DNA from 3 places in the Streptomyces sp. NPDC005648 genome. Region 1 is predicted to be linked to each of the others. Evidence: riboswitches for the same ligand, from Rfam matches in the RefSeq annotation. Region 1 holds a riboswitch; each other region holds the start of a gene.

Region 1 (6,287 bases):
CCGCGAACCCGACGAGGTGCCGCGCGGCGACCGCCGGCTCACCCCGCACGAACTCCCCGGCCACGGCAATTCACCGACCCGTTCGGCCCCGTCCAGGGAACGTCCGCGCTGGAGCGACGGAAGCAGTGGCTCGTTCGGCAGCGGCGGATCGGGCGGCCGCTGACGAGGCGGCGGTGGGCCTGTGGTCCTCCAGGCTCTGCCTCTCGACGACCCGTATCGTCGCCGGGTTGCGCCCGGCTCGTCGCCGGGTTGCGCCCGGCTCGTCGCCGGGTTGCGCCCGGCGAGCGGCTTGCGTTCGACGAACGGCTTGCGTCCGGCGAACGGCTCGGCGCCACCCACGACCTGCCGTTGCTTCGCGTCGACCTCCGTCTCCCCCCGTCAACCCGCGATCAGCCGCAGGATCGGCTGGCCGAGTGCGCCGAGCCAGCCCGCGAGCGCTCCGAGCGGTCCGATCAGCCCGGCGCCGGCCGTGGCCAGCGCACCCGCAGAGGACAGCAGGCGGGTGATCCGGCCGAGTCGGCCCGCCACCGCCTCCCGGTCCGGCTCCGGCCGGGCGGCCTCCACGTCCAGGGAGTCCAGCTCGGCCCGGACCTCGGGCTCGATCGCCGGCGGCAACGGCGTCTGCTCGATCGACGCCCTCAGTTCCCGGACCAGACCGCGCACCTCCTGACCGCCCGCCGTGAAGACGGCCGACTGGTCACCGTGAACGGTCTGGTTCCCGGCGACGTTGTTGACCACGCCGCCCTGCTGGTTTCCGATGTTGAAGGCCATGGCTCCCCATCTCCTCACCGCTGCCGCCAGGACGCCTGCCGCTCGGCATCCTCGAAGCGGCGGCGCCGGGACGTCGTCACGATGTGCAGAACGATCCCGATGAGCGTCAGAACCGACCCGATGGCCGCCAACGCGAATCCGACCGCCCCTACCGGCACCCCGGCCACCTTCGGTCCGAGCAGCTCCGAGGAGGAGCCGAAGCTCGAACTCCCCGACGAGACGTCGTCGTCGGTCCTGGCGATGAACCGAATGATCACCCAGCCGTACATCCCGCTTCCGACCAGAAAGAACAGGAAGCCGAGAATGATCAGGTGCCGCGCCCTGGTACGGGTCGCGGCGATCTCCTTGAAAAAGCTCTCGCGCTGCGCCTGCTGGACGTAGTTGTACTGGTCGCCTGCGACATTGCTCAGCCGGTCGGCCTGCTGCGCCCCGATGTCGAACCGCCGCTCGCCGCCGGGCGGCGTACGGCCGGCCTCCCGCGGTGCCGAGCGACCCGGCGGGTACGGGGGTGGCGGCCCCGCGGCCGGAGCGCCGTAAGGCGTGGGCCCGGGCTCGGGCTCGGGGGCGGGGCTCCAGCCCGGCATGGTGTCCGAGGTGCCGCGCGCGGTGCCGCCGGCTCCGGGCCTCGGGGTCTGAACGGTCCGGTCGGCGGCGCGCAGCTCTTCGTAATGGACCTCCAAGGGCCCGAAGTCCAGTACGTCGCCCGAGTGCAGCACCTGCTGCCCGAACACCGGGCGGCCGTTCAGCATGGTGCCGTTGGTGGAGGAGAGATCCTCGACGGTGGTCCGGCCCGAGGCCCGCCACACCACCGCGTGCCGTCGGCTGACGCCGGGATCGGCCACCTGGATCTGGCAGTCGGAGTCCCGCCCGACCAGCATCGGCCGGTCGTCCAGGACGAAGACCCGGCCGCGCAGCCGGTCCGGGCGGTCGACCACGAGGTGCGGTAGGTCGCGCTCTCGCAGAGGCGGGTCCATGGCACGACCTCCTGCCTTCGCGAAACGATTCGGTTGTCTGTCCCGGTGATCCTCTCCTTCCAGTAAAAGCCGATCGGCCCCGCCCTGCCACAGCGTCCCGGCGCCGGGGTCCGGCATTGACGTACGACAAGAACGCTCCGTAGCATCACGATCGGCATTGAGTGTCAGCGTCAAGCCCTGGCTCGCTGACCGGCAACCCTCCCGCGCGGTGGGGTGCTCCAGGTGAAAGCCCGGCGGGATCACCGACGACTCCCGCAAGCGCGTGGCCCCGTGGGGGCCGGAGACGGGGAGGAACGGTATGCGGCACCGTGGTGACCTGCCCGCCTCCTTCGCCGACGCCACGGCGTTCTCCCGGCTCTCGCGCCGACGCCACATCGATCTGAAGCGCTCGACCAGCTGCCTCTGTCAGGCCTGACGACCCGGGCCACCCTCGGCCCTCGCGCTTTTTCCCCCGCCACCGCTCCGGGTGGCTTCTTCCCCTGACCTCCGTCTGCACAGCGCTCCCCCGTACCCGGTTCCGATCCGGGCGGGGCCGCACGTCCACGCACGGCTGCCTCGTACGGCCCCGTGCCTGGTGACACGAGTAGGAGAAACCCCTCCGTGACCGCACTCCCCGCTCCCAGACTCTCCCGCCCCGCCTTCCGAACAGCCTTCGGAACCTCCCGATGGGTGCCCCTGGCCGCCCTTGTGACCACCAGCGTCCTGCTGACCGCCTGCGGTTCGAGCGGCGACGGCTCCGGCGGCGGAAGCGGCCGGCCGAAGTCCGGTGGCACGCTGACCTTCGCGGTGGGTTCCGACGCCGGCTGCGTGGACCCGCAGCAGGTCGGTAGCAACGAGAGCATCTACTCGGTGCGCCAGACCGTGGACTCCCTGACCGACCAGGACCCGAAGACCGGCAAGATCGTGCCGTGGCTGGCCAAGAGCTGGGACATCAACGCGAACGCGACGGCCTTCACGTTCCATCTGCGGTCCGGTGTCACCTTCAGCGACGGCTCCGAGCTGACCGCGCAGGTGGTCAAGGACAACTTCGACGCGATCCCGAAGCTCGGTCCGCTGGGTGTCCTCGCGCAGGGCTTCCTGAGCGGCGTCCAGAACACCGCCGTGGTCGACCCGCTCACCGTCAGGGTGACCTTCAAGCAGCCCAACGCCCAGTTCCTCCAGGCGACTTCGACCCACTCGCTGGGCATCGAGTCGTCGGCGAGCGTGCAGAAGAGCCCGCAGCAGAAGTGCAGCGACGGTGTGATCGGCTCCGGGCCGTTCGTGCTGAAGCAGTACGTCCAGAACCAGTCGATCACGCTCGCCAGGCGCGCCGGCTACGACTGGGGCTCCTCGCTGTGGACCAAGAAGGGCGAGGCCTACCTGGACAAGCTGGTCTTCAAGGTCGTGCCCGAGGCGGGCGTCCGGGCCGGCAGCCTCCAGTCCGGGCAGGTGGACGCGATCAGCAGCGTCGGCAAGGCCAATGAGGCGGCGCTGAAGGGCGGTCAGGTCACCCTCCTGCGCCGGGCCAACCCCGGTGTGGTGTTCGGCCTCGGGGTCAACAACTCGCGACCGCTGCTCAAGGACGTCAAGGTCCGTCAGGCGATCCTGGCGGCCATCGACCGCAAGCAGATCGCCGACACCGTGTTCCCGACCGGCACCCGACCGGCCACCAGCGTCCTGGCGCACACCACGCCCGACTACACCGACCTCTCCTCCGACCTCGCCTTCGACGCGGCCAAGGCGAAGTCCCTGCTGGAAGCGGACGGTTGGAAGGCGGGCAGCGGCGGTGTCCGCACCAAGGACGGCAAGAAGCTCAGCCTGACCATCAGCTGGTTCCCCAACGCGGCCACCAACCAGCCCGCGCTGGAGCTGGTCCAGCAGCAGCTGAAGGCCGTCGGGATCGACGTGGTGCTCAAGCAGGGTCAGGTCAGCGAGTTCGCCACCACCCTCCAGGGCGGGAACTTCGACCTGGTGTGGAGCAATGTGACCCGCTCCGACCCGGACATCCTGCGCAGCTCGTTCTCCTCCCAGCTGGCCAACTTCTACCGCCTGCCCGCCAGTTCGCTGGACACCGCGCTCTCCGGGCAGGCCGCGACCACGGACTCCGCCAAGCGTGCGCAGTTGGTGGCCGAGGCGCAGAAGGTGATCGTGCAGAACGCGTACGACGTGCCGGTGGTGGAGCTCCAGACCCAGCTGGCCGTGTCGAAGAAGGTGCACGACCTCGAGTTCGACTCGGGCAGCCGTATCCAGCTGCACGACACCTGGATCGGCTAACGCATGCGCCGCTATGTGATCAAACGGCTGGCGCAGGCGGTCGGGGTGCTGTGGGCGGCGTACACACTGTCGTTCCTGGTGCTGGACTTCCTGCCCGGTGACCCGGTCACCGCGATGGCCGGTGCCGGGATGGACTCGGGAGACGTCGACCCGGCCCGGCTGGCCGCGCTGCGGCACGAGTACGGCTTCGACAAGCCGGTGCTGGTGCAGTACGCCGAGTATCTCGGCCGGGCGGTGCGCGGGGACTTCGGCGACGCCATCTCCACCGGCCGCCCGGTGACCTCCACCCTGGCCGACGCGCTGCCGCAGACGCTCCAACTGACGAGCGCCGCACTGCTGTTGGCGGTGCTGCTCGGCGGCGGTCTCGCGGTGGTGGCGACGTACACCTCGCAGCGGTGGCTGCGGCAGCTCCTGCTGTCGCTGCCCCCGCTGGGGGTGTCGGTCCCGACCTTCTGGGTGGGGCTGCTGCTCGTCGAGGCGTTCTCCTTCCGGCTGCACTGGTTCCCGGCGTTCGGCAACGACGGGCTGCGAGGTCTGGTGCTGCCCGCGCTGACGTTGGCGGTCCCGACCGGCGCGCAGGTGGCGCAGGTGCTGGCCAAGAGCCTGCTCACCGCGCTGGACCAGGCCTACGTGGAGACCGCGCGGGCCAAGGGCGCGGGCCGCTGGCGGGTGCATCTGCGGCACGCGCTGCGCAACGCGTCGCTGCCCGCGCTGACCGTGGTGGGCCTGCTGGTCGGGCAACTGATCGCCGGTTCGGTGGTCGTCGAGACGGTGTTCTCCCGCGACGGGCTGGGCCGGGTGACCGCGGCCGCGGTCACCGCCCAGGACATCCCGCTCGTCCAGGGCGTGGTGGTGTTCGGGGCGCTGATCTTCGTGGCGACGAATCTGCTCGTCGACCTCGTCTATCCGCTGCTCGACCCGCGGATCGTGGTGGCCTCGGACAGGAGGGCGAGCTTCGCATGAGTCAGAGCCTTGTCGACGAACCGGCCGACCGGGCCGAGACCGCCCTCGGTCTCGCCCGGCCGGTCGAGGCCGGACCGCCCGCGGCACCGGGCCGTCGTGCCGACGTACGGCAGGTGCTGCGGTTCGTGCTGCGCCGCCCCGGTCTGCTGCTGTCGGCCGTCGTCGTCGTGCTGGTGGTGCTGGCCTCGTTCTGGCCGGACCTGTTCACCTCGCAGGACCCGCTCAGGGGTGTGCCGTCGGAGAACTTCGGCGGGCCGAGCGGCGGTCACTGGTTCGGCACGGACGAACTGGGCCGCGATGTGTTCTCCCGGGTGGTCCACGGCGCCCAACTCTCTCTCAAGGCAACCCTGATCGCGGTCCTGGTCGCATTCGTGGTCGGCGGACTGCTCGGCGTGGTCGCCGGGTTCGTGGGCCGCTGGGTGGACGACGTGCTGATGCGTTTCGTCGACGTCCTCCTCGCCATCCCCGCGCTGTTCCTGTCGCTGGCCCTCGTCACCGCGCTCGGGTACGGGACGGTGAAGGTGGCGGTCGCGGTCGGCATCGCCAGCGTCGCCTCCTTCGCGCGGGTGGCGCGCGCCGAGGTCCTGCGGGTACGGCAGGCGGTGTTCGTCGAGGCGTCCCGCGCCGGTGGGGCCCGCTGGTACTCGGTGCTGGGGCGGCACGTCCTGCCGAACGCCGCAGGGCCGGTGATCGTCCTGGCCACGCTGGACTTCGGCGCCTCGATCCTGGCCGTGTCGGCACTGAGCTTCCTCGGCTACGGCGCCCCGCCACCGGCCCCGGAATGGGGGACGTTGATCTCCGACGGCCGCAACTACCTGGCCAACGCCTGGTGGTTGACGGCGCTGCCCGGTCTGGCGATCGCCGCGACCGTACTGGCCACCAACCGCATCGCGCGGGCCCTGGACGGCGAATGGTCCAGGCGATGACGACACAGGGACACGAGAACGGTGAGGACGTGACCACACCACTGCTGGAGATCCGCGGCCTGTCCGTGTCGTACCGCACCCGCGGCGGCACGGTACCGGCGGTGCGGGGCGTGGACCTCGACGTCCGGCCCGGACAGATCACCGCCGTGGTCGGCGAGTCCGGCTCCGGCAAGAGCACCACCGCGCACGCCGTCACCCGGCTGCTGGCGGCCAACGGCACCATCGACGCGGGCACGATCCGCTTCGGCCGGCACGATCTCGCCACCCTGTCGGAGGCGGAGCTGCGCACCGTGCGCGGGGCGCAGATCGGACTGGTCCCGCAGGATCCGACGGTCTCGCTCAACCCGGTGAAGCGGATCGGCGAGCAGGTCGCCGAGGTGCTCCGCATCCACGGCCTCGC
Region 2 (6,287 bases), on a different contig from region 1:
TGGGGTGACTGTCAGTGGCGGGGGCTACGGTTCTGACATGGACGAGGAGCAGCAGCTGGGGGAGCGCGAGCGGGCCGTGCTCGCACTGGAGCGCCGGGGTTTCCCGGGCCCCGGCCTGAAGGAGCGGGCGATACGGGAGGAGCTGGGGCTGGCCCCGGTCCGCTACTACCAGTTGCTGAACGCCCTGCTGGACGACGAGCGGGCGCTCGCTCATGATCCGGTCACCGTGAACAGGCTGAGAAGAGTGCGGGAGCAGCGGCGGGGGGAGCGTTAGGGTCGCCTTATGGGAAGCCCTACGGATCGTCTGCCGGTGCCGTCCACCCGGGCCGGGCGGGACGGACTCGCCGCCATCCTCGCGAACCCCGCGAAGTCGGTGCTCGCCTTCGACTTCGACGGGACCCTCGCCCCGATCGTGCCGGACCCCGAGCAGGCCCGGGCCCACCCGGAGGCGGTTCCCGCGCTGGCGGGCCTCGCGCCGAAGGTGGCCTCCGTGGCGGTCGTCACCGGCCGTCCGGCCGGGGTCGCCGTCCGGCACGGAGGCTTCGCGGGGGTCGCCGGCCTGGAACACCTGGTCGTCCTCGGGCACTACGGCGCCGAGCGCTGGGACGCGGTCAGCGGCGAGGTCAGCGCCCCCGCCCCGCACCCCGGGGTCGCCGCCGTGCGCGCCGAACTCCCCGGCTTCCTGGACCGGATCGGAGCCTGGCAGGGCACGTGGATCGAGGAGAAGGGGCGCGCGGTCGCCGTCCACACCCGCCGCGCCACCGACCCCCAGGCCGCCTTCGACGCCCTCCGCGAACCCCTCACCGACCTCGCCACCCGCCACGGCCTGATCGTCGAGCCCGGCCGTATGGTCCTGGAGCTGCGCCCGCCGGGCATGGACAAGGGCGTGGCCCTCGTGGACCACGTCCGCGAGATCCACGCGACGGCGGTCCTCTACGCCGGCGACGACCTCGGCGACCTCCCCGCCTTCGCCGCTGTGGAGAAACTCCGCTCCGACGGCGTCCCGGGCCTGCTGGTGTGCAGCGGCAGCGACGAGGTGACGGAGCTGCGGGAGCGCGCGGACCTGGTGGTGGAGGGGCCGGCGGGGGTGGTGGGGCTGCTGCGGGGGCTGGCAGCACAGCTGAGGTGAGCTCCCCTGCGGGTCAGCTCCGCAACGCCTCCAGCTGGTCGAGGAACCACTGCGCCGGAGGCAGCGCCGTCGCCGCGGCAGCGAGTCGCTTCGTCCGCTCGGCCCTCTCCTCCACCGGCATGCTCAGCGCCGCGTGCAGCGCCCGCGCCGTTTCCACCACGTCGTACGGGTTGACCACGACCGCGTCCTTGCCCAGCTCCTCGAACGCCCCCGCCTCCCGCGACAGCACCAGCGCGCACCCCTCGTCGGAGACGACCGGCATCTCCTTCGCGACCAGGTTCATACCGTCCCGGATCGGGTTGACCAGTGCCACGTCGGCCAGCCGGTAGGCCGCCAGGGAGCGTGCGAAGTCGTCCTTGACGTGCAGCACGACCGGGGTCCAGGTCGCCGTACCGTACTGGGAGTTGATCTCCTCCGCGAGGCGCTGCACCTCCGCCGTGTAGTCCCGGTAGACGGCGAGGTCCTGACGGGAGGGGTAGGCGAAGGCCACGTGCGCGACCCGCTCGCGCCACTCCGGGTGGTCGTCGAGGAGCTGCCGGTACGCCAGCAGCCCGCGCACGATGTTCTTGGACAGCTCGGTCCGGTCCACCCGCACGATCGCCTTGCGGCCCGCGCCGATCTCCTCGCGCAGGGCCCGCATACGCTCCTCGACGTCCGCCTCGTGCGAGCGCGCGTGCAGGAACTCCGCGTCGGCGCCGAGGCCGTGGACGCCGAGCCAGGTCCGGTGCCCGGGCCCCTTCCAGCCGGGGACGTGCTGGAAGGCCTCGGGCACCCCGGACAGGGCCATCCGGGTAACCGCTTCGACGTCCGTCGCCTGGACGCAGGAGACGAAGGCCGACCGCCACCGGTGGGTCAGGAAACCCAGGCGGTCCGCGCCGAGCATGCCCAGGACCAGCTGCCTGCGGATGTCGTCGGGCAGCAGGGCGAAGTACTCCGCGGGCGCCCACGGTGTGTGCGAGAAGTGCCCGATCCGCAGGTCGGGGCGGAGCTCCCGCAGCATGCCGGGGACGAGACACAGGTGGTAGTCCTGCACCAGGACCGCCGCCCCGTCGCCCGCCTCCTCGGCCAGCGCCTCGGCGAAGGCCCGGTTGTAGGCCTCGTACGACTCCCACTGCCGGCGGAACTCCGCGTCGAAGACCGGCTCCAGCGGTGTCTGGTACAGCATGTGGTGGACGAACCAGAGGACCGAGTTCGCGACGCCGTTGTACGCGTCCGCGTGCACATCGGCCGGGATGTCCAGCATCCGCACGCCGTCCTCGCCGATCCCGCGCCGCACCGCCTCGCGGTCGCCGTCGCTGAGCGCCGAGCACACCCACAGCGCGCCCGCGTCCGGCCCGATCGCGGAGAGACCGGAGACCAGCCCGCCGCCGCCGCGCTTGGCGGTCAGCGAGCCGTCCTCCTGGACGACGTACGAGACCGGGCCGCGGTTGGACGCGACCAGCACCTGATGGACAGCACCGTGCGTGGAAGCCATACGCCTCAACCTAGCCCGGCCCGTAAACGCTCAAACGTTTGGTTGCGCTCTGCGGGTGCGCCGTATACAGCGGGTGAGACCCCTCCGTGCGGAGATCAGGCGACCTTACGGGAGGCGTACTCCGCGATCTCCGCCATCGGCGGCCGCTCCTCGGTGTCCACGGAGTAGGTGCGCGGCTCGAAGCCGTCCTCGCCCCGTTCGAACTGGGTGAGGGAGGGACGGATGAGATGTCCGCGGGCCAGCCTCAGCTGGGCCGTGCGGTAGATCGCCGCGGCCATCCGGCCCAGCGCCTGTCCGTCCTGGTGCCGGTGCTTGCGCACGCCGACGTCGACCTGGGCGAGCGCGTCGAGGCCGACCAGATGCAGCGCGTCGATCAGCATGCCGAGCTCGACGCCGTAGCCGACGGGGAACGGCAGCTGTTCCAGCAGGGAGCGGCGGGCCGCGTACTCACCGCCGAGGGGCTGGACGAAACCGGCCAGCTGCGGCCAGTGCATGTTGAGCAGCGGGCGCGCCATGAGCTCGGTGACCCGGCCGCCCTGGCCTCTCGCGCCGCCGAGCGGGCGGTCGTACATGCCCTTGACCAGGTCGATCCCGGGGTCGGTGAGCAGCGGGCCGACGATCCCGGAGACGAAGTCGGAGGAGAACTCCTTCAGGTCCGCGTCGATGAAGCAGACGATGTCCCCGGTGGTGACGAGCAGCGAGCGCCACAGGACCTCGCCCTTGCCGGGGACGGCCGGGAGCCGGGGCAGGATGTCGTCGCGGTGGACGACCCGCGCGCCGGCCGCCGAGGCGACCTCGGACGTACGGTCGGTGGACCCGGAGTCGACGACGACGATCTCGTCGACCAGCGGCACCTGCTGCATCAGGTCATGGCGGATGACGGCGACGATGTCGCCGACCGTCTCCTCCTCGTTGAGCGCGGGCAGGACGACGGAGACCGACTGGCCGGAGCGTTGTTTCGCGGCCAGGATCTGGTGGAGCGGGCGATCGGTGACGGACCAGGAGCGGGTGCTCAGCCAGCGCTCGACTTCTTCCAGCACGTAGGCGGCTCCTCACTTGTGTCTCGCGGTTCGGACGACTCTCTCAACTCTCCTGGCCTTCGGTTACAGTCTTGAACAACGTCGATGACCATCGCATGTCCGAGGTCATTGAACCGACAACCGAATACCGCTCATCCAGAGGGGCAGAGGGATACGGCCCGATGAAGCCCCGGCAACCCTCCAGTCGGCTCTCGTAGATCAATGCTGATCGTTCCGCGAGGCTCCCGGCTAGGGAAGGTGCCAAATCCGTCTCACGGCGAGATGCGTCGTGAGGAAGATGAGGAGAAAGGGCCTCGCCTCACATGGCTGCGCAGACTGTTGCAAGCACCACGGACTCCACGACCGTCGACCTCGGACCCGCCGCGGCACTGAGCTGCCGCGAATGCGGTCACCGGGTACCGCTCGGTCCGGTCTTCGCCTGCGAGGAGTGTTTCGGCCCGCTCGAGATCGCGTACGACTTCTCGGCATACGACACCGAGGAGCTCCGCAAGCAGATCGAGGCGGGACCTTCGAACATCTGGCGTTACGCGCCGCTGCTGCCCGTCCCGGCGGACGTGGCCGACAAGCCGAACATCAACCCCGGCTGGACCAAGCTGGTCAAGGCCGACAATCTCGCCCGTGAGCTCGGCGTCACCGGCGGTCTGTACGTGAAGGACGACTCCGGCAACCCGACGCACTCCTTCAAGGACCGGGTCGTCGCCCAGGCCATCGAGGCCGCGCGTGCCTTCGGCTTCACCACCCTCTCCTGCTCCTCCACCGGCAACCTCGCGGGCGCGGTCGGCGCCGCCGCCGCGCGGGCCGGCTTCCGCTCCTGCGTCTTCATCCCGCACGACCTGGAGCAGGGCAAGGTCGTCATGGCCGCGGTCTACGGCGGCGAGCTCGTCGGTATCGAGGGCAACTACGACGACGTGAACCGCTTCTGCTCCGAGCTGATCGGCGACCCGGCCGGCGAGGGCTGGGGCTTCGTCAACGTCAACCTGCGGCCCTACTACGCGGAGGGGTCCAAGACCCTGGCCTACGAGATCTGCGAGCAGCTGGGCTGGAAGCTGCCCGACCAGCTGGTGGTGCCGATCGCCTCCGGGTCGCAGCTCACGAAGATCGACAAGGGGCTGCAGGAGCTGATCAAGCTCGGGCTCGTCGAGGACAGGCCGTACAAGATCTTCGGCGCCCAGGCGGAGGGCTGCTCGCCGGTGTCCGTGGCCTACAAGGCCGGGCACGACGTGGTCCGCCCGCAGAAGCCGAACACCATCGCCAAGTCGCTGGCCATCGGCAACCCGGCGGACGGACCGTACGTCCTGGACATCGCCCGTCGCACCGGCGGCGCGGTGGAGGACGTCGACGACGAGCAGGTCGTCGAGGCGATCAAGCTGCTGGCCCGCACCGAGGGCATCTTCGCCGAGACGGCGGGTGGCGTGACGGTGGGTGTCACCAAGAAGCTGATCGAGAACGGTCTCCTCGACCCGACCCTGACCACGGTCGTGCTGAACACCGGCGACGGCCTCAAGACCCTGGACGCGGTGGCCTCCGACACCGGCCTGACCGCGACCATCCGTCCGAACCTCGACTCCTTCCGAGAGGCTGGCCTCGCATCATGAGCGTTTCCGTCCGCATTCCGACCATCCTGCGTACCTACACCGGCGGACAGGCCGAGGTGACCGCCGAGGGCGGGACCCTCGCCGAGGTCATCGCCGACCTGGAGAAGAACCACACCGGTATCGCCGCGCGCGTCCTCGACGACCAGGGCAAGCTGCGCCGGTTCGTCAACGTGTACGTCAACGACGACGACGTGCGGTTCGAGCAGGGGCTGGAGACGGCCACCCCGGACGGTGCGGGCGTGTCGATCATCCCGGCCGTCGCCGGCGGCTGAGCGCGCATACCGGCCGCCCCGATTATTACCGTCGGTAACGCCGGTTACCAAGAGTTCATCGAATTGCCCCCTCCGTGAGAGAACCGGAGGGGGCAATTCTGCATGGTTGAGCACGGTACAGTTGGGGAACCAGCTGCTTTCCGTATGCCGGACGCATATGAGTACCGTCTCCGGATGCGATGAGAAGTAGCCAAAGTGTGCACGTCTTTTGTGGCTTATGCGCGTTTTATGGGGCCCGACTTGCCCTGAATTCGGGCGAATTCTCACTACATTCCGGACCCCTTCCGTCCAGAATTCTCGTCCGATTGACCTGTTGCAGACGGCAGTTGGACAGATACATTCGGCCGCGGTCGACGCGTTCCGGCGCACGCCCCCAAACCGTGGGGGGTGAGGTCTGACCCGGATCCGCGAAGTGCGGATCTGTGCAAGGGCCAGTAATAGGGGAGTTAGGCATGGCTCAGGGCACCGTCAAGTGGTTCAACGCGGAGAAGGGGTACGGCTTCATCGCGGTCGACGGTGGTGCGGATGTTTTCGTCCACTACAGCGCCATCCAGATGGACGGGTACCGCACCCTGGAAGAGGGCCAGCGGGTCGATTTTGAGATCTCGCAGGGTCAGAAGGGGCCGCAGGCGGACATGGTTCGCCTGGCGACCGGCTGAAGCACGCGCCGGGCAGTAACAGCGTCGTTCTTCTGTTCTTCTTCGGAGGGCTCGTATCCCATGGGGAGTCATGGGTTACGAGCCCTTCGGCATGCCCGGGGGCACCCGCCGGGACCCG
Region 3 (6,287 bases), on a different contig from region 1:
CGGTCGATGAAGCGGCCGGTGGCGACGTCCCGGATCTCGGCGTCGTCCTCCCAGCTGTCCCAGAGCCGGCGGACGGCCTCGACGTAGTCGGCGGCCTCGTCGAAGAGGTCGGTGAGCCGTTCCTGTCCGGCCGGGCTCTGCAGTTCGCGCAGGTCGATCGGCGGGAAGGTGCGGCGGCCGAAGTGGTCGGCCTCATGCGGTCGGGCGGAGATCTGGACCCGCAGACCGGCCCGGCCGGTGCTCACGTAGTCAAGGGTGGCGATCGCCTTGGAGATGTGGAACGGCTCGGTGTGGGTCACGATTGCCGTCGGCACCAGGCCGATGTGCCGGCTGAGGGGCGCGATACGGGACGCGATCAGTACGGCGTCCAGACGGCCGCGCACCTGGTCGGTACGGCCGTCCAACTCGCCGTAGTCCGAGGACTGGAGGCCGAGTCCGTCCTCCAGGGTGACGAAGTCGAGCAGCCCGCGCTCGGCCTCGGCGACCTGGTCGGCCCAGTATCCGGCGGTGAACAGTTCCCGGGGGCGGGCAACCTGCTCGCGCCAGGAGGCGGGGTGCCAGCCGGTGCCGTCGAGGGCCACGGCGAGGTGCAGATGTGAAGAGGGAGTCGAGGACACGAGGGTGCCTTCCTGGAGGTCCGTACGAGATCGCCGGGGCCGCGAGGAGGTGGGCCGGCGGAGGGGAAACGGGTCAGGAGCAACAGAGGGCGCCGGCCACGCGCTGGAGGTCGATGTGGGGCCGGGTGTGGAGGCGGACGGCACGCCGTACACGTGTCATCGGGCCCACCTCCACTCGATACATCACCTTCGACAAGGACAACCGCACGGCTATGCCGTTTCTTCCAGGACGGCCGCTCCGGTGTTCCGGACGAGCGAGAAGACGGTATGGCGGCGCAGAGTGAACCCGATCGACTCGTACAGCCGGATCGCGTCCGCGTTGGTGGCCGCGGCGTGCAGGAAGGGGCGTTCGCCGCGCTCCTTGATGCCGGCGGCGACCGCGCGGACCAGACGGGTGGCCAGGCCCCGGCCGCGGTGGGCGGGGTCGGTGCACACGGCGCTGATCTCCGTCCAGCCCGGCGGGTGCAGTCGCTCACCGGCCAGGGCGATCAGCCGCCCCTCGTGGCGGATGCCGAGGTAGGTGCCCAGTTCGACGGTGCGGGGCAGATAGGGGCCCGGCTCGGTGCGGGCGACCAGGTCGAGGATCTCGGGCACGTCGTCGGGGCCGAGCCGTACGGCCTCGGGGTCGGGCTCGGCACGCAGGGCGGTGTCCACGAGCTGGACGCCGTGCCCTGTGCGCACGATCTCCCAACCCTCGGCCGCCTCGGTCACGCCCCGCACCGCGGCGGTGCCGCCGGGGCCGACGAGTGCGGCGAGGTCGGCCCAGGCGCGCGGGTCGTCCTCGTCGGAGAGGGCGTGGAAAGGGGCCACGTCCTGCTGGTAGCGGACGGCGTGGGCGATGGGGGTCCCCCCGCTCGAGCGAATTCGAGAGTGGGGGAGTTCGGCGAAGCGGGCGTGCGGGCCGGTCAGCGCGGCCCAGGCGGGGTTGTCCAGGAGGTGCGAGGAGGCGGCGTCGAGGGCGATGACGGACATGGTGTGGCGGTCTCCGGTGTGCGGCTCGGGTGTCCGGCGCGGGGACTCCACCGCGGAGCGGCGGCGGAGTCCCCGGGGCGCGGTGGTCAGGAGTTGTCGAGCGGCAGTCCGGGCGGGTTGACCTCGGACTTGGCGACGGCCTCGTTGGAGAGGTTGTACGCCTTGAGCCACTCGGCGTACTGGCCGTTCTTGATCAGGTAGTTGATGGCGTCGGCGAGGGGCTTGGCGAGGCCGCTGTCCTTCTTAGCGGTGGCCGCGATCAGGCCCTGCAGGCTCGCGCCGGCGCCGGAGTAGGTACCCGCGGTACGTGTGGCGTTGGGCGTGTTGGCGACCTGGCGGTTGTGGTAGGCGATACCGGGGTTGGGGCCGAAGTAGGCGTCGATCTTCCCGCTGGACAGGGCCAGGTAGGTGCTGTTGCTGTCCTGGAAGTACTTGACGTTGAGCTTCTTGCCCTCCTTGGCCAGCTTGGCCTTCCACTCCAGGAGGATCTTCTCCTGGTTGGTGCCGGAGCCCACGGAGACCGTCTTGCCGGCGAGGTTCTCGTAGTTGCCGTCGAAGTTCCAGGTGCTCTTCTGCGGCACCGTGAAGGCGAGGTTGTCCTGCCGGTAGGAGGCGAACTCGTACTTCTTCTTGCGCTCCTCGGTGTCGGTGACGTTGGAGAAGGCCACGTCGACCTTGCCGCTGTCGATGCCGACGAAGAGGTTCTCCCAGGTGGAGTTCTTCACCTCGGGCTTGAGGCCGAGGACCGCGGCGACCAGGCGGCCGAAGTCGGGCTCCGCGCCGGTGAGGGTCTTCTGGTCGCTGCCCACGTAGGCCAGCGGCGGGAAGCCGGCCGGCAGGGCGCCGATGCCGATCTCCAGCTTGCCGCTCTTCTTGAAGGCGGCGGGCAGCTCGGCGCTGATGGACTTGACCTCGGAGACCTTGATGGAGGTCTGCTTGGCGGCGCCGTTGGAGACCTGGCCGACGACGACCTCGCCGGTCTTGGCGGCGGAGTCGGTGGAGGTGGCCGCGTCGCTGTTGCCACCGCAGGCGGCGAGCCCGGTGGCCAGGGAGGCGACGGCGGTCGCCGCGGTGATGCCGCGTATCAGGCTGCGTCGGGTGAAGTGGGTAGACATGGCCGTTCCTTGTCGCTGAGTGATGAGAGAGGAGTGGCGTGGGGGGAGGTCGGGGGTGCGGCGGCGGTCAGAGGACCTTGCTGAGGAAGTCCCTGGTGCGCTCGTGCCGCGGTCGTTCGAGGACTTCGGCGGGCGTGCCCTGCTCGACGATCCGTCCGCCGTCGATGAACACGACCCGGTCGGCGATCTCGCGGGCGAAACCGATCTCGTGGGTGACGATGACGAGCGTGGTGCCGGTGGACGCCAGGTCCTTGATGACGGCGAGGACTTCGCCGACGAGCTCGGGGTCGAGCGCGGAGGTGGGCTCGTCGAAGAGGATGACACCCGGGCGCAGGGCGAGGGCACGGGCGATGGCGACGCGCTGCTGCTGACCGCCGGAGAGCTGGCGCGGGTAGGCGCCGGCCTTGTCGGCGAGGCCGACCCGGTCGAGGAGTTCGCGGGCGAGGTCCTGGGCCTCGGCCCTGCCGAGGCGGCCGGTGGCGACGGGGGCCGCGGCCACGTTGTCCAGGACGGTCAGATGCGGAAAGAGGTTGAAGTTCTGGAAGACGAAGCCGATCCGGCCACGCTGGGTGAGGATGGCCCGCTCGCTGAGTTCCTTCAGCCGCTCGCCGTGGCGCTTCACGCCGATCAGCTCGCCGTTGATGCTGACGTGGCCGATCTCGGGCTTCTCCAGGTGGTTGATGACCCGCAGCAGGGTCGACTTGCCGGACCCGGAGGGGCCGAGGATCACGGTGACCTCGCCGGGGCGGACGGTCAGGTCGACGCCGTCCAGTACCCGGTGGGTGCCGTACCACTTGTGCACGTCGTGCACCTCGACCGTGGCGGCCTCGACGTCCGCCAGGGCGTTGAGCGTGTCGGCGGTCATACGGCGGCCTCCCGGCGGATGCGGGCCCGCAGGTCGGTGAGACCCGTGCGGAGCTTCTGCAGCGGTGTCGGCGGCAGGCTGCGGGTGGCACCGCGGGCGTAGTGCCGCTCGACGTAGAACTGGATGACGGAGACGACGCTGGTCAGGATCAGGTACCAGACGGTGACGACCAGCAGCAGCGGCACGATGTCGCCGGGGTAGGTGGAGCCCATGGTCTGCGCGGAGCCGAACAGGTCGAGCAGGGAGACGTAGAAGACCAGTGAGGTGCCCTTGATCAGGCCGATGAGCTGGTTGACGTAGTTGGGGATGATCGAGCGCAGCGCCTGCGGGAAGACGATTCTCCGGAACTGGTAGCCCTTCGGCAGGCCGAGCGCCGCGGCCGCCTCGTGCTGGCCCTGGTCGACGGAGAGGATGCCGCCGCGTACCACCTCGGCCGCGTAGGCGGCCTCGTTGAGGCTGAGGCCGATGACGGCCACGACCATGTCGGTGGCGAGTCTCGACTCGTCGAAGGAGAAGAAGGCCGGCCCGAAGGGGATGCCGACGCTCAACGTCTTGTACAGGGCACTGAAGTTGTAGAGGAAGATCAGCACCACGATGAGCGGGATCGAGCGCAGCGCCCAGACGTAGGTCCAGCTGACCGCGCGCAGCACCGGGCTCCTCGACAGCCGGGCCAGGGCGAGCAGTACACCGCCGAGGAGTCCCAACACGGCGCTGTAGGCGGTGACTTGGAGGGTGATCAGCAGGCCGTCGAGGATGGTGGGGCGCAGGAACCAGTAACCCCAGCGGTCCCACTGGTAGAAGGGGTTGGTCACCAGCCCGTGCACGAACTGGGCCAGGAGGACCACGACCACGGCGGTGGCGATCCACCGGCCGGGACGGCGCAGCGGCAGAACTCGCTGTGCCGCCAGGGGTGTTGACGGGGCGTCGGCGGGCGGTGCCTCGGCGAGGGACACAGCGGTGCCAGGGGGTTCACTCATGGTGGGCTCCGGCGGAGTCGGACGTCCCGGAGACCACGTCGGACGCACGCTGCTACGGCTGGTTCAGCGCACGGGTTCGCGGGGGCACCGGGGGCGGGGAGGGCGACGGCACACCGCTCGGGCGGTGTCGGTCAGGGGGTGCGGGGCTGAGGGGAGGTGTCAGCCCCGACAGCGGGCACGGCCCGGTGCGGTACACAGTGCGCTGTTCACGCGGAGAAGGTCGACGCTGCGATCGGCGACGAGCAGGTTCATGTGCCACCGTACGCAGCCCTGAGGGCGGCGTACGGCCGTCCTGGGGGCTGCGTACATGGCGTCACCGTCACTCTTCCGGCCCTTGTGGGCCTCGCGCTTACCGAAACGTCGTCGGTCCGGTCGTCACCTGGGGCACCCCACCGCGGCGCGAGGGTTGCCGGTCAGCAAGCCAGGGCTTGTCGCTGACACTCATGACCGTTCTGAGTGGCAATTAAGACAACTGCCCGAACGGATGTCAACGCCGGTCCACCAGGTGGAACGGCTAACAGGCGGCGTGGGCCGCCCAGTCCAGGATCTGGACGGCGGCTCCGGCGGCCTCCAGCCCCTGGCAGCGGGCGTGGTGGCGGCGGGCGATGCCGTCGAGGTCGAGGTGGGCACCGAAGGCCGGGTGGGCGGCCAGACGCCGGGCGTAGGCCCACAGGGTGGGATGGCCGGCGATGCGCTGCACGGCGGAGGCGTCCAGGTGGTTGCGGTGCACGGTGTCGAGCTGGACCAGCGCGGTCCACAACTCGACGTCCGCGGCGGTGAGTTCGTCGCGGATCATGTACGTGCGCCCGTCGAGCCAGCGTTCGAGGGCACCGAGGGTTTCCAGCAGTGTGTCCAGTGCTGTGTGACATACCACTGGCTCCCCGCCGACCGATCCGGCCCGCTGCGCCGCCTGTTCGATGCCCTCCGCGCACATCCGCTCGACCGCCTCGATCTCCGACTCCGCGCCGCACGGGTAGAGCGAGAGGCGGTCGCCGCCGAACCGGCGGGCGAGGTCGCGCATGATGTCCGGGGCGTGGGTGCTGACGATCCGTCCGGACCAGTCGTCGCTGAGCACCGGCGCCTTGGCCGGGCCGGTGTAGCGGTGCGCGCTCGCCTCGTACAGCGGACGCAGGGCCGAGTGGCCGCCCTCGGGACAGTCGGGGACGGCGGACAGGAAGGTCGCCGGACACACCGTGTCCAGCCCGAGCAGGCTGTGCACGACGGCGATGCGCAGACCGTCGGGACACGCGGTCGACAGATGGAGCCGGTAACGGCCCGGAACGGCGTAGTGGCCACTGCGCGCGTCCCGGCCGATACGCCCCCGGAAGGCGGGCGTGGGCCTGTTGGACGCGTGGGCGGCCAGCGGTGTGACGGTCATGACTCTCCCCGGGAGCGGGCGCGGACGTACACGCGGCGGAAGCGACGTCGGGCGAGGGAGCAGGGCTCACCCGGTGCGCGCCGGACGGGTGAACGTCACGGGGACGCCGTCGGCGCGGGATGGGCGCGGCTCAGCCCTGGAACCGGATCGCGCTGCAGACGCGCTGCAGGTCGATATGACGGCGGGAGGTGAGAAGGAGAGGCGAACGGCCCGCTCGTACGGTGACCGGTTCAAGGCGCCTCATGCTTTTCCCTACCTGTTCACTAGGATTCCCCAACTGGAGTGTCGATCGAGGTCGGGGCGGCGTCAAGAGGGCCGTCCCGCATCGCGGACAGCCCGGTGGACGGCCACTCCCCCCATGGG

What was found. Region 1 has a riboswitch for S-adenosylmethionine ahead of ABZT17_RS36815 (putative leader peptide). Riboswitches for the same ligand answer to the same signal wherever they lie in the genome.
Region 2: linked by a shared signal. The riboswitch ahead of thrC (threonine synthase) and the one ahead of ABZT17_RS36815 (putative leader peptide) in region 1 are both predicted to bind S-adenosylmethionine.
Region 3: linked by a shared signal. The riboswitch ahead of ABZT17_RS04090 (amino acid ABC transporter permease) and the one ahead of ABZT17_RS36815 (putative leader peptide) in region 1 are both predicted to bind S-adenosylmethionine.

What each region holds. Positions count from the first base shown of each region.
Region 1 is NZ_JBEXCS010000095.1:8,691-14,977, forward strand. Features, by position in the region: gene ABZT17_RS36800 (DUF6479 family protein) at 1-163, shown strand, start outside; gene ABZT17_RS36805 (hypothetical protein) at 379-771, opposite strand; gene ABZT17_RS36810 (FHA domain-containing protein) at 786-1,745, opposite strand; SAM riboswitch class IV at 1,899-2,012, shown strand; gene ABZT17_RS36815 (putative leader peptide) at 2,044-2,160, shown strand; gene ABZT17_RS36820 (ABC transporter substrate-binding protein) at 2,415-3,998, shown strand; gene ABZT17_RS36825 (ABC transporter permease) at 4,002-4,961, shown strand; gene ABZT17_RS36830 (ABC transporter permease) at 4,958-5,887, shown strand; gene ABZT17_RS36835 (ABC transporter ATP-binding protein) at 5,884-6,287, shown strand, end outside.
Region 2 is NZ_JBEXCS010000028.1:34,042-40,328, forward strand. Features, by position in the region: gene ABZT17_RS18325 (DUF3263 domain-containing protein) at 38-274, shown strand; gene otsB (trehalose-phosphatase) at 284-1,129, shown strand; gene ABZT17_RS18335 (trehalose-6-phosphate synthase) at 1,143-2,603, opposite strand; gene ABZT17_RS18340 (glucosyl-3-phosphoglycerate synthase) at 2,699-3,643, opposite strand; SAM riboswitch class I at 3,772-3,927, shown strand; gene thrC (threonine synthase) at 3,946-5,238, shown strand; gene ABZT17_RS18350 (MoaD/ThiS family protein) at 5,235-5,510, shown strand; gene ABZT17_RS18355 (cold-shock protein) at 5,963-6,169, shown strand.
Region 3 is NZ_JBEXCS010000005.1:150-6,436, reverse strand. Features, by position in the region: gene ABZT17_RS04115 (LLM class flavin-dependent oxidoreductase) at 1-617, opposite strand, end outside; gene ABZT17_RS04110 (putative leader peptide) at 691-777, opposite strand; gene ABZT17_RS04105 (GNAT family N-acetyltransferase) at 828-1,589, opposite strand; gene ABZT17_RS04100 (ABC transporter substrate-binding protein) at 1,676-2,704, opposite strand; gene ABZT17_RS04095 (amino acid ABC transporter ATP-binding protein) at 2,772-3,569, opposite strand; gene ABZT17_RS04090 (amino acid ABC transporter permease) at 3,566-4,546, opposite strand; SAM riboswitch class IV at 4,887-4,995, opposite strand; gene ABZT17_RS04085 (glutathione S-transferase C-terminal domain-containing protein) at 5,061-5,924, opposite strand; gene ABZT17_RS04080 (putative leader peptide) at 6,055-6,168, opposite strand.